DNA from 2 places in the Gordonia hongkongensis genome. Region 2 is predicted to be linked to the other one. Evidence: riboswitches for the same ligand, from Rfam matches in the RefSeq annotation. Region 2 holds a riboswitch; the other holds the start of a gene.
What was found. A riboswitch is a leader RNA that binds a small molecule or an ion and turns the genes downstream of it on or off. The one in region 2 is predicted to bind S-adenosylmethionine.
Positions count from the first base shown of each region.

Region 1: another riboswitch for S-adenosylmethionine. It lies ahead of MVF96_RS19655 (aminotransferase class V-fold PLP-dependent enzyme); the one in region 2 lies ahead of MVF96_RS08480 (bifunctional o-acetylhomoserine/o-acetylserine sulfhydrylase).

Region 1 covers NZ_CP095552.1:4,347,726-4,354,333, reverse strand. The annotation lists gene MVF96_RS19680 (Rv0361 family membrane protein) at 1-113, shown strand, start outside; gene MVF96_RS19675 (rhodanese-like domain-containing protein) at 110-523, shown strand; gene MVF96_RS19670 (O-succinylhomoserine sulfhydrylase) at 520-1,737, shown strand; gene MVF96_RS19665 (ERCC4 domain-containing protein) at 1,821-2,765, opposite strand; gene MVF96_RS19660 (isochorismate synthase) at 2,816-3,892, opposite strand; SAM riboswitch class IV at 4,000-4,113, shown strand; gene MVF96_RS19655 (aminotransferase class V-fold PLP-dependent enzyme) at 4,133-5,059, shown strand; gene MVF96_RS19650 (hypothetical protein) at 5,056-5,538, shown strand; gene MVF96_RS19645 (inorganic diphosphatase) at 5,719-6,231, opposite strand; gene dacB (D-alanyl-D-alanine carboxypeptidase/D-alanyl-D-alanine endopeptidase) at 6,396-6,608, shown strand, end outside.
Region 2 covers NZ_CP095552.1:1,865,254-1,871,861, reverse strand. The annotation lists gene MVF96_RS08485 (cutinase family protein) at 1-1,219, opposite strand, end outside; SAM riboswitch class IV at 1,488-1,608, shown strand; gene MVF96_RS08480 (bifunctional o-acetylhomoserine/o-acetylserine sulfhydrylase) at 1,671-3,005, shown strand; gene metX (homoserine O-acetyltransferase MetX) at 3,022-4,176, shown strand; gene MVF96_RS08470 (Hsp70 family protein) at 4,209-5,774, opposite strand; gene MVF96_RS08465 (DUF3017 domain-containing protein) at 5,943-6,215, opposite strand; gene MVF96_RS08460 (bifunctional methylenetetrahydrofolate dehydrogenase/methenyltetrahydrofolate cyclohydrolase) at 6,317-6,608, opposite strand, start outside.

The DNA.
Region 1 (6,608 bases), 2.5 Mb from region 2:
ACCGGGCGACCGCGAAGGTTCATTGGCACTATGACAAGACCCCCGATGATGTGAACGTCGTGGACACGATCGTGGTGCGCGAGAACGGCGAGTGGAAGGTGTGTTCCTCATGAGCTATGCCGGTGACCTGACCCCGCGCGAGGCGTGGGAGAAGCTCGAGAACAACCCGGATGCGGTGCTGGTCGACTGTCGCACGCGGGCGGAGTGGTCGTTCGTCGGCGTGCCCGACCTCGAGGTCCTGGGCAAGCGCGCGATCTTCGCCGAGTGGACCACCTTCCCCGAGGGGCGTCGCAACGACGACTTCGTGGCACAGCTGCGTGATTCCGGTGTCTCCGACGACCAGGAGGTCATCTTCATCTGCCGTTCGGGGCACCGGTCGATCGGCGCTGCGGAAGCCGCGACCGCCGACGGTATCGCGAAGGCATACAACGTGATCGACGGGTTCGAAGGCGCCCTCGACGAGAACGACCACCGCGGGACGTCGGGCTGGCGTGCCGAGAACCTGCCGTGGAGGCAATCGTGAGTTCTGATCTGCCCGTCAGTCGTGAACTGCCTGAAGGGCTCTCGGCTGACACGATCGCGGTGCGCGGCGGGCTGGCGCGTTCGGGTTTCCACGAGACGGCCGAGGCGCTCTATCTCACGAGCGGTTACGTCTACGACTCCGCGGAGGCCGCCGAGCGAGCCTTCACCGGCGAGGACGAACGATTCGTCTACTCGCGCTACGGAAATCCGACCGTCGAGATGTTCCAGGAGCGGTTGCGCCGGCTCGAGGGTGCGGAGGCGTGTTTCGCCACCGCGAGCGGCATGGCCGCGGTGTTCGTCGCGCTCGGTGCACTGTTGAAGGCCGGCGACCGTCTCGTCGCCGCCCGCAGCCTGTTCGGTTCCTGCTTCGTGGTCTGCAACGAGATCCTCCCGCGCTGGGGGATCGAGACCGAGTTCGTCGACGGTGATGACCTCGAGCAGTGGGAGCGGGCCCTGTCCAAGCCCACCGACGCGGTGTTCTTCGAGACACCGTCGAACCCGATGCAGAGCCTCGTCGACGTCGTGAAGGTGTCCGAGATGGCGCACGCCGCGGGCGCACAGGTGGTGCTGGACAACGTCTTCGCCACCCCGCTGCTGCAGCGGGGTCTCGAACTCGGCGCCGACGTCATCGTCTACTCGGGCACCAAACACATCGACGGCCAGGGGCGCGTCATGGGTGGCGCGGTACTCGGGACCAAGGAGTACGTCGACGGACCGGTGCAGCAACTCATGCGACATACCGGTCCCGCGTTGAGCGCGTTCAACGCCTGGACCCTCGTGAAGGGGCTGGAGACGATGCGTCTGCGCGTCGACGCCTCGGTGTCGTCGGCGCTGCGGATCGCCGAGTTCCTCGAGAGCGATCCGCGCGTGCGCTGGGTCAAATACCCCTTCCTGCAGTCACACCCGCAGTACGACTTGGCGAAATCGCAGATGTCCGGCGGCGGCACGGTGGTGACCTTCGAGCTCAACGATCACGACGGCATCGACGGCAAGAAGCGCGCCTTCGAGGTCCTCAACGGCCTGCGGATCGTCGACATCTCCAACAATCTCGGAGATTCGAAGTCGCTGATCACGCATCCGGCGACCACCACTCATCGTGCGATGGGTCCCGAGGGACGCGCGGCGATCGGTCTGAGTGACTCGGTGGTGCGGCTGTCGGTCGGCCTCGAAGGGGTCGACGACCTGTTGGGCGACCTGGACCACGCGCTGGGCTGAGGGTACGCGCTGACGTATTCCGTTGCGGCACAGCGCGAATCCGCCTCGGTGAGCGGGGCCGAGTCCCCGGAGGGTGGTGCCATTCAGTCGTTCCGGCGATCCCAGGCCGCTCGCACCGTACTCGGGATCCGTCCCTTGGAGGGCACCTCGATCCCTTGGGCGCGAGCCCACGCCCTGATCTCCGACGGTGTCGCCGGTGGACCGTGCAGGCCCTGCACGATGGGCTCGCTGCCGACGGTGAGCCGCCATTCGTGTAGCGCGGCACCGAGCCAGCGGTAGGTCCATTCCTCGGCGAGTTTGCGGTTGTCGCAAAAGACGATCGGCACGGTCGGAAACCGGACCTGCGCCTCGGCGACCGCCTCGGCCAGCGCGGCGCCGCTGACGTATTCGCGCGTGAACACCTTGCTGTATGAGGCTTCGACGACCACCGCGGCGCGTCGGAGTCCCGCGAGACCTGCCAACTGGTAGGTGAGAGTTCCCTTCATGAGACCGTTGCCGAGGTCGTCGATCGACTTGCGTTCGACGGCGGCGACCACCTGGTCGTCCTCGACGATCGCGTAATCGCCGGCATCGAGGCGGTGTCGAGTGGTGGTCGCCTGTTGATGACCGAAGGAGTAGGCGTACTTCTCGCCTGTGTCGACGACGATCTCGAGCGCCTGGCCGTGTGCCCGAGCCTTGGGAAGCGTGACGTTTGGACGCGCCTGCTTGGTGGTTTTGCGCGTCTGCCAGAAGATCATCTCGCGTCCGCGAGCCCGCGTGACGACGAACTGTGACCGATTCTCGCGAGCGCGGTCGAGCACCAGATCGATCGCCGCCCCGCGCCGCGTCACCGACCGAACCGGAAGACGTTCGACGATCTGCGGTGTGGTCGGCCATTCGTCGGCGCGATGACAATAGACCTTGCTGGTTCGCGGCCAGGTCTCCCTCACCTTCAAGACGATCCCGTCACTGCCGAGCGGAATCCGGACCAGAAAGGGCAGTGAGGAGCCCTGTTCCGGATTTCGGGCGATGATCAGGTCGTCGGGCATCATCGACGAGCGTAACGGGCGAAGATCGCGCGCGTCCGCAATTGATCCGCTCAGTCGAGTGCGGCGATGCCCAACGCGTTCAGGACCGTCCGCAGCTTGAACGCCGTCTCCTCGAGTTCGCCCTGCGGGTCGGAGTGTTCGACGATACCGCCGCCGGCCCACGTCCGGAGGCTGCGACGATCGGCCTCGAGTTCGAGGCACCGGATGGTGACCATCCACTCCCCGTCGCCGGCGGCGTCGCACCAGCCGACCGCCCCCGCATAGAAGCCGCGCTCACCCTCGACCTCGCGGATGATCTGCGCAGCAACATCACTCGGCGTGCCGCAGACCGCCGGGGTGGGGCCGAGCAGGAGTGCGAGATCGAGCGCAGTGGTCGCCGGGTCCCGAAGCCGCGCGCGGATCGGGGTGGCCAGATGCCAGACCTCCCCGGTCGACTGCAATTGCGGGGTCGACGGCGCGTCGACGTCGTCGCAGAGGTGTCCCAGCCGGTCTCGCAGGTGGTCGACGACGAAGGCGTGCTCGGCGAGATCCTTCGCCGAGGAGAACAATCCGTCGGCAGCGGCGCGGTCGACGACCGGGTCGGGTGACCGCGGCGCCGATCCCGCGTACGGGTGGCAGGTGACGACGGAGCCCGACTTGCGCAGCAGCACTTCGGGACTCGCGCCCAACAGCCACGAACCCGAGCCGGTGGCCGCGCCGAGATCGACACCGAATGCGTTGTGTCCGGCATTGCCGCCCGCCAATGCGTCGAGGAGTTGCCGAGGCTCGACCTCGGCGTCGAGCACGATGTCGACGCTGCGGGCGAGTACGACCTTGCCGACGTCGCCGGCGACGATCCGCTTCACCGCGTGTGCGACACGTTCGCGGTGCTCGTCGGCCGTGGGGTGCAGGGTCGTCGACACCGGGGTGCGCGTCAGCGGTGGTGTGCCTGCCAGCGGCGCCGCGTCGACGTGCAGGACTTCGGGCACCACCAGCGCGGCGGGGTCGGCGAGGTCGAAGGGGATCGCGCCGGTCAGACCGTCGACGGTCCCGGCGCGCAGGGCGGCCGAGGCGGCGTCGACGTCGGTGAACGCACGGACCGCGCCCGTGCCCCGCACGGTGCCGTGCGGGCGGGACAACACGAACACATCAGTCGCTGACACCCCTGACACGCTACAGGTAAGTGTGCCCTAACTTCCGATCACGTTGAGTGAAAATTGACACGTCCGCGCGAGATCGACGACCCTTGGTCGTAGGTCATGAGTGCCAGTGACAAGCCCCGGCTCGCTGGTCGGCAACCCTCCTTCGCGGTGGGGTGCTCCGGGTGACGACCCGGCCGCGTACCGACCGGACGCGGCAAGCGCGAATTGTCTGAGGAGTTTCCTGCCGTGACCGCTGTCCTGTCCGCACCCGCCGGTCGCCTGTCGCCCGCAGTCGACGTCCGCTTCGACGCCGCCCGGGAATCGGTGCGGCAGTTCGTCCGTGCGCGGGTCGACGACACCGTCGTCTTCACCCGCGATGCCGCCGTTGCCCTCGACCTCGCGGCGCGCATCACTCCCGGCGACGTCGTCGTCCTCGACATCGGGCAGGGCGCCGACCTGCTGCGGTGGTGCGCACCACGGCAGGGGCGCGACCGGGCGCGCTTCGTCCCGGCCTGCGAGACCATCGAGGACACCTTGGTCGCGCTGGAGACCGAGCTCGCCTCGGCGCCGGCATCGCTCTTGCTCGTGACCGCGGTATCGGACATCACCGGCGAGGTGCTGCCGATCGGCCGGCTCGCCTCGCTCGCGCACCGGTCCGGGGCCCGCATCCTGGTCGACGCCGCGCAACTCGTCGGGCACCGGCCCGTCTCCGTCGTCAGCCACGGCATCGACTACGTCGCGTTCGGTGAACCAGGTCGTAGGACGGATGGCCCCGGCGTCCTGATCGGTCGTCGTGACTGGTTCGACGCCGCCGATGTCGACGCCTCGCCGGACGCCGACGGCGTTCCCGGGGCGATCGCGGTCGCCGAGGCGTGTCGGGTGCTCGCCGATCTCGGACCCGAGACGATCGGGCTGCACGAACGCCGCCTCGCCGAACGTCTCGACGCCGGCCTGGCCGCGATCGGCGGCTTCACGCCGCTGCGGATCTTCACCGATTCCACCGACCGCGCGGGAGTCGCGGGCTACACCGTCGACGGCCTCGCACCGCCGGCCGACACGGTGCGCGCGAGTTTCGGAGCGGGCACCACCGTCGACGACATCGACCGGATTCTCGATGCATTCCGGGCGCGAACCGACCAGACCGACCGAACTCGACCAGGGGTGAATAGATGACCATCGAACTCGACGCACGTGCTGACCGCGGCACCGTGATCGCCGCACCGACTGCCACCCCGACGGCCCCGATCAGCATCGGACGTCCGGGATTCCAGATCGCGCTCGCGGGAGACGATCTCGCACAGACGTTTCCGATCGTCGTGCGGCGGGAGACCCTCCGCGAGGCGCAGCGCGCCCGCTCCCTGCTCCGGGCCGGCAGCCACGATCAGGCCAAGTTCGTGGTCGCACTCGAGGTGGAGGTGGCTGTCGCGCCGGACGCCGCGTCGGCGCGCACGGCCGCTGCTGCGGCGGTGAACGCGTCGTCGGAGACGAGTTCGGGGACCATCCGCTACATCGGGACGACACACGGACTGATCACGCTGGTCCGCGACATCTACGCAGCCGAGGTCGCCGACGCCGTGATCCTCATCCCGATCGACGGCGCGGCCACCGAACGCCGCATCCGCGAACAGATCCTGCCGGTGCTCGCCGAGTAGCGGTACCGCGTGGCCTGACCCACTGCTGGTTGAGCCGGCACCGAGCGTAGCCGCCGGGCCGAGCAAGCGACGAAGGAGCGCGTCGAGGTCGAGGCGCCGAGTCGAAGCCACCTGGTGACCAGACGACACCGCCGGCACCATCTCGAATGATGGTGCCGGCGGTCTCGTGTGCGGGAGAGATCAGCCGCGCGAGGGCTCGTTGGCCGCGTCGGGGTGCGCGGCGAGGCGATCGATGGCCTCCTGTGCGATCTTCTCGGCCTGGTCGCGGCCGACCCATCCGCCCGGGTCGACCTCCTTGCCCGGCTCGAGGTCCTTGTAGTGCTCGAAGAAGTGGGCGATGGGTCCCAGCTCGTATTCGGACACGTCGGAGATGTCCTTGATGTGGTCCCAGCGCACGTCCTTGGCGGGGACGCAGAGGAGCTTGTCGTCGCCACCGGCCTCGTCGGTCATGGTGTACATGCCGACGACCCGTGCCCGCACGATGATGCCCGGGAACACCGACTCGGGGAGCAGGACCATCGCGTCGAGCGGGTCGCCGTCCTCACCGAGGGTGCCGTCGATGTAGCCGTAGTCGGCCGGGTAGCCCATCGAGGTGTACAGGTAGCGGTCGAGGTAGACCTTGCCCGTCTCGTGGTCGACCTCGTACTTGTTGCGGCCACCTTTGGGGATCTCGATGGTCACATCGAATTCCACAGTTCCTCCTGGCAGTCTTGATCGGGGATGCCGCGTCGGGCCGAAACGCCCGCACGCTGCCCCAACGATACTGTTGGTCCGGCGACCTCGATGTTCGTACCCCTCGTTGTGCGTATGTCCGGGCCGTTCCATCGACCGTCAACCGCGAGAGACCCGGAGGCTTTGTGGGCGCATCCACCCGAAACGGCGGTCGTTCCGGTCGGAGACTTCTGTGGTGGACGATCACCGCGGTGGTGATCCTGGCCCTCGTCGCGACGGCCTCGGTGGTCATCGCGCTCCGGCTCGACCGGGAACCCGAACTGCCGCCGGGGGTTCCCCCGCAGCCCGCCGCGATCGCCGTCGACCCCCGGATCGACCCGGTGGTCGCCTCCGCGCCG
Region 2 (6,608 bases):
CCGACGCCACCGGCCCGATGAGCGCGCCCGCCCAGTATCGGACGAAGTTGACCGGCAGCAGGACGATGCTGCGCACGCTGGCAGCCAGGGCGCTGACACCGCGCACGAACCGAGCCGGTGTCGCGGTGACGATGCCCTGCAGGATGTCCTCGAAGACGAAGATGTCGGGTAGGTATGCGCCGTACCCGAGACGTGGGAGTGGCGGCAGCAAGCCCTGCACCAGCCGGACCACCGGCTGCAGATTCGCCAGTTCGATGCCGAACGGAAGCCCGATGGTCGGGCGATCCGACAGGAAATCGCCGATGGCGCCCTGGTAGCCGAGGTTGCGAGCCCAGCCCTGGACGAGTTCGGCGAGTGCGGAGTCCGCAGCGACCATACAGACGCCGTCCGCACATTCGACCGGACGTTTCGCCCACGTGTATCCCGGCTGCAGCGGGTTGCCCGACATCTCCTCTGGATACAGGAAATGCTTGACCTGGTAGCCGAGGATGCCGTCGATGGCGCCGATCGGGTCGTAGACGGGATCGGGCAGGTCGCAGATCGGGTCGCCCTCGATGCACACCGACACGACCCGGTCGCTGACCGTCCCGAAGCCGGCGTCCGTGCTGCCGGCACCACGTGGCCCCGACATGGTCAGTCCGGGAATGATCCCGATCAGCGACAGCTCGATACCTCGCCCGGTCTTGTCACCGGCCTGCCGCGGATCCGAATACAGCTCGCCCGACACCCCGACGTCGGAGATCACGACGTCGTCGCTGGGATCGTCGGGCGTGTTCGCGACATCGAACTTCCGGCCGTTGCCGATACCGGCGAGCACGTCTCCAGCGATGCGCGCCCCTTGCGAATAGCCCGTCACCACCACCGGCGCCTCGGACCCGCACGCTTCTCGATACGACGAGATCGCGGACGCCGTCGATGCGATCCCCTGTTCGGTACTGCGGTCGTACCCCGTCGCTCCGAGCGGCCATATGGTCGCCGGGTAGGGCGCGTTGATCACCTCATAGCCCTGCTCGCGGTAACGCTCCTTGACGCCCTCGAGCAATAGCGACTCAGCGTCGACGGTCCCCCCGACCACCACGACGGCACCGCTGCACGAGGGCCCGCCGGCTGTCGCCGCCGCCACCCCGGTGAAGCCGAATGCGGCGAGGGTCGACAACGTCGACATCGAGGCGGCCAACAGAGCGACGCGTCGGGTCCGGAGATGAGCCATCACGGCCATGAGCGCTCCTGTGCGAACCCGGACCACCTGAGCGGAGCATTCCGGTGCAGCCGGGGCTGTCCCGAACTCTAGATCCGCGATCGCGGAACCGACAGCACGCTGAGCGTCGCTAACTACCTTGACCAGTGGTTTCGTATCTGACCACACCCGATTTCACTCGGTCGGAGGACAGCCACCGGCACCCTTCCGGTGCACTTCTCAAGGGTTGGGCGCGGCGTGACCGGGACGGTTCTCGGGCGCTCACATCCGTGTTATATCCTTGTCGCCAGGTCATGAGTATCAGTGCGAAGCCCCGGCTGGCTGATCGGCAACCCTCCTTCCGCGGTGGGGTGCTCCGGGTGATGACCGGGTTGCGGGATCGCAGTGGCGATCCCCGGCAAGCGCGGGTCCGAAGGTCGGACCCCAACAGGGTCGAGTTGGCCCTGCCGACCGTAGAAAGTGATGAATCGCCATGTCTGATGTCCCTGACGGCACCCTCGACAGCAACGATCCCAGCGAGAACTGGAGCTTCGAGACGAAGCAGATCCACGTCGGGCAGTCCGCGGACGCGGTGACCAACGCCCGTGCGCTGCCGATCTACCAGACGACGTCGTATGTCTTCAACGACACCCAGCACGCGGCCAATCTCTTCGGGCTCGCCGAACCGGGCAACATCTACACACGCATCATGAATCCCACGCAGGATGCCGTCGAGCAGCGGATCGCCGCGCTCGAGGGCGGCGTCGCCGCGCTGCTCGTCGCATCGGGACAGGCCGCCGAGACCTACGCGATCCTCAACGCCGTCGAGACCGGCGGGCACGTGGTGTCGAGCCCCCGCCTGTACGGCGGCACGTACAACCTCTTCCACTACACACTGCCCAAGCTCGGGGTCGAGGTGAGCTTCGTCGAGGACCCCGAGGATCCGGCGTCGTGGCAGGCCGCGGTCAAGGACAACACCCGCGCGTTCTTCGGTGAGTCGATCTCCAACCCCAACAACGAGATCCTCGACATCTCGGGGATCGCGGAGGTCGCGCACCGCAACGGCGTACCCCTCATCATCGACAACACCGTCGCCACCCCGTACCTGATCAGCCCGCTGGCCCACGGCGCCGACATCGTCGTGCACTCGGCGACGAAGTACATCGGCGGTCACGGCACCGCGATCGGCGGCGTCATCGTCGACGGCGGCACCTTCGACTGGCGGGTCCAGCGCGACGGGAAGGACCTGTTCCCCGGTTTCACCACGCCGGACCCGAGCTACCACGGTGCTGTCTTCGCCGACCTGGGCGCGCCCGCCTTCGCACTCAAGGCACGCGTGCAGTGGTTGCGTGACACCGGCGCGGCGATCTCCCCGTTCAACGCGTTCCTGTTGGCACAGGGCCTGGAGACGCTGAGTCTGCGCATCGAGCGCCACGTCGCCAACGCGCAGAAGGTCGCCGCCTTCCTCGATGCACACCCGCAGGTCGAGTCCGTGGCGTACGCGGGTCTGGAGTCCTCGCCCTGGTACAAGCGCGGTCAGGAATTGGCCCCGAAGGGTCAGGGTGCGATCATCGCCTTCGAGATCCAGGGCGGAGTGGACGCCGGCAAGAAGTTCGTGGACGCGCTCAGCCTGCACAGCCACGTCGCCAACATCGGCGATGTGCGGTCGCTGGTCATCCACCCCGCCTCGACCACACACAGCCAGCTCACCCCCGAGGAGCAGCTCGCCGCGGGCGTGGCCCCGGGACTGGTCCGGCTCGCCGTGGGCATCGAGGGAATCGACGACATCTTGGCCGATCTCGAACAGGGATTCGCGGCGGCCAAGTGAAACAGGTGAGGCAGCTTTGTCGGTGAGTATCGACCTGAATGCGACAGCATCTGATCAGCCCGACTGGGAGACCCTCCCGGACGGGGAACTCGTCGGCATTCCCATCGGCTCGTTGCCTCTCGACAGCGGAGCACGGATCGACGACGTCACCCTGGCGTTCCAGCGCTGGGGGACGTTGTCGCCGTCCCGCGACAACGTCATCCTCACGCTCCACGCACTGACCGGCGACTCGCACGTCACCGGACCCGCCGACGCCGACCACGACTCGGCCGGATGGTGGGACGGGCTGATCGGCCCGGGACAGGCCATCGACACCGACGAATGGTGCGTCATCTCCGCCAACGTCCTGGGCGGATGCAAGGGCTCGACGGGTCCGGGCTCCATCGCCCCCGACGGTCGGCCCTGGGGCTCACGCTTCCCACAGATCACCGTGCTCGACCAGGTCCGCGCCGAGGTGGCACTGCTGGACCGCCTCGGAATCCGCAGCGTCGGTGCGGTTCTCGGCGGTTCGATGGGCGGCGCCCGCGCGCTCGAGTGGGCCATCGAGTACCCCGACCGCGTCCGCAGCGCCCTCGTGCTCGCCGTCGGCGCCCGCGCGACCGCGGATCAGATCGGTATCCAGTCCGCACAGATCGCCGCGATCAAGGCCGACCCGGACTGGTGCGGCGGCGACTACCACGGCACCGGCCGCATTCCGTTGCAGGGCATGGGGATCGCGCGTCGGATCGCCCACCTCATGTACCGCAGCGAGCCGGAGCTCGACTCCCGCTTCGGCAACGACGCCCAGGGCGACGAGAATCCCCTGACCGGCGGGCGCTACGCCGTGCAAAGCTATCTCGACCACCAGGCGTCGAAGCTGATGTCCCGCTTCGACCCGGCCAGCTACGTCGTCCTCACCGAGGTCCTCAACCACCACGACGTCGGCCGTGGTCGCGGCGGAGTCGCCAAGGCGCTCAACAATTGCCGCGTTCCGGTGATCGTCGGGGGGATCGACTCCGATCGTCTCTACCCGATCCGGCTGCAGGTCGAACTCGCCGACGAGCTGGGCAACTGCGTCGGCGGGCTCCAGGTCGTCAACTCCGAGACCGGCCACGACGGATTCCTCACCGAATTCGATGCCATCAGCGATCTACTCAAGCGCACTGTCGAACTCGCGCGTCGCGACGCCTGACGGACCGTAACCCAGCTGTCGGCGGCGTCCTGTCAGCGCGGCGCCGGCACCGACGGGACCGGGCTGCCGGACCGAGGTACCGGGGTCACCGGTGAGCCCGACTCCCCGTCAACGGATTTCCCCGGTTCGGCTACACCCGGAATCTCAGTCGACCCGGTGGCGCGGGTGCTGCTCGGCCGCGGCGGGCCGCTGGGCGCGGAGCGCAACGTCGACGTCGAGTACGTGGGCGGCGGCGGAGTGGGCGCCACACTCGGCGGACGCATACCCGGGGGCAGCAGGTCCGGCGGGATCGTCGGTGTCGAACCGGGCGGGAAGGTCAGGTCCGGCCACGGGAACGGCGAGAGGGTGCGGGTGCTGGTACTCGTGGACGGCCGCGTCGGCGGCAACTCCGTCGTCGCCCATGCCGGCGGGTCGTTCCAGCCGGTCTCGGGCGCGGGCCGTTGCGTCGGAACGGGAGTGACGACGGTGGGCTCGACGGGTTCGGCCGGGATTCGGGTGATCGGCTGGGAGGTGGGCCGCGCGGTGGACGGCGGCTCCTCCTCGCTGGTCGCCGCCGCGGGGGGCACACTGCTGACCGACGGCTGCGGCTCGACGGCCGGACGGTCGGCGAACGACGAGCTCACCGCGTAGATCGTCATCAATGTGGCCGCGATGACCGCCCCGGCAACCGCAATTGGGGTCGCGGAAAGCCACTCGCGCTGCCGCTTGCCCCCGATGAACGCCAGACGCGCTGCGCCCGAATAACTCTGGAGGGCCAGCAAGGCTGCGCCGGTGGCCACGACCAGCTCCGGCGCCGTCGGGTTCACGACCTCGAGCTCATGCTCTGCCGCGATCGCGCGCACCGCGGGGAGGTTGGCGAGTCCGCCGATGAACACCACCGCGTCCGGTCGTACGCCGCGTGACCTGACGGCCGCTACATAGCGGGCGAACACTTCTTTCGCATCACCGATCATCGGCGCGATCGCCTGCTCGACCTGGGTCGCGGACAGCGCCACACGACCGGTGTTCGCCGAGACCGCGACGACCGACTCGGCGGCCGCGACGCCGCCGTAGGCGATCTCTTCTTTCGCGGTCCGGCACGCGCTGCGCAACTCGCTGCGCTCCGCCCGCGTCCGAGTGGCGTCGCCCAGGACGGGATTGTCGGCGGTCAGCTGGTCGACGATGGACCGGTCGAGACGACGACCGCTCAGCACGGTCGAGTGCTCGGCGTCGCCGATGCGACCCTCGCGGGGATCGACGGTGTAGAGCGACATGCCGGTGTCGCCGCAGTCGACGACGACGGCAGACGAGAAACGGTCGATCTCCCCGGTGTCGGTCAGGTAGGCCAGCACGGCCTCGTCCTCGCCGGCGAGACGGACCTGACGCCGGGGTCCGCTGCCCCGTGAACGCAATTGCCGACGCTGGCTCCCCGTGCGTGCGGCGACCCCGATCGGGCCCACTCGCGTCCCGGTCTCGCGGGCGGCGCTGAGCATCACGTCGATCCCGGCGTTGACCCGGCCGGCGGAATCGAGGCCGTCGGTGGGATCCACGTCGATCACGCGGGAATCGACCACACTGCGACCGAGATCGTCACGCGTCAAGAGGACGTAGTGAATCATGCCAGCCCCTGCTGACACGCCCATGGACGTCACTTCATTCACGGTGCCGTCGGTTGGTGATGCGGTGATACAAACTCCAGCGGTCGGTGTGTCTGCGCAGAGCAGCGGAAAATTGCCTGGTTGAACGCATGACTGGTCCGCCAGGTCACGCTCAGGTCTCTATTGTAATCAATCCGTGCCCAAAGAGTCGATCGACGCCGCCAGCCACAGCATCACGCCGCCGACCGTGGCCATCGCCGTCACGTCGAACGATTTGCCCCTGACCTGCAACAGGCCTGCCTGCGAGGAGGGGATGAAGGCACGGAGTACGGCTCCGACGAGCAGAGCCGCCCCGAAGACGAAGGACCCACGCCGCCAGCGATCGAACATCACGAGCAGCGCGGCGGCCAGCACACCCAACATCACCAGCAGGTACGGGAGCTGGATGAGCACTGCCCGCAACCGGGAGGAGTCGGCGGCACGACGCCCCCGGTGTCCGGGACGGGCGTCCGCGGCGCCGGGCGGTTCGGAGTGAGCGGACTCACTCTGGTGCTCCTCTCGGGTCACGCGTCGCTACCACTCCCCGAGGCGAGCATCTGCTCAGCACGTTCGACCACGTTGACCAGCAGGAACGCCCGCGTCAGCGGACCCACACCACCGGGGTTCGGCGAGACGTGGCCCGCGACCTCCCAGACATCGGGATGAACGTCGCCGGCGAGACGACCCTCGTCAGTACGGCTGACACCCACGTCGACCACCGCGGCGCCGGGCTTCACCATGTCCGCGGTGATGAGGTGCGGCACGCCGGCCGCGGCGATCACGATGTCGGCCCGGGCGATCTCCGACGCCAGATCC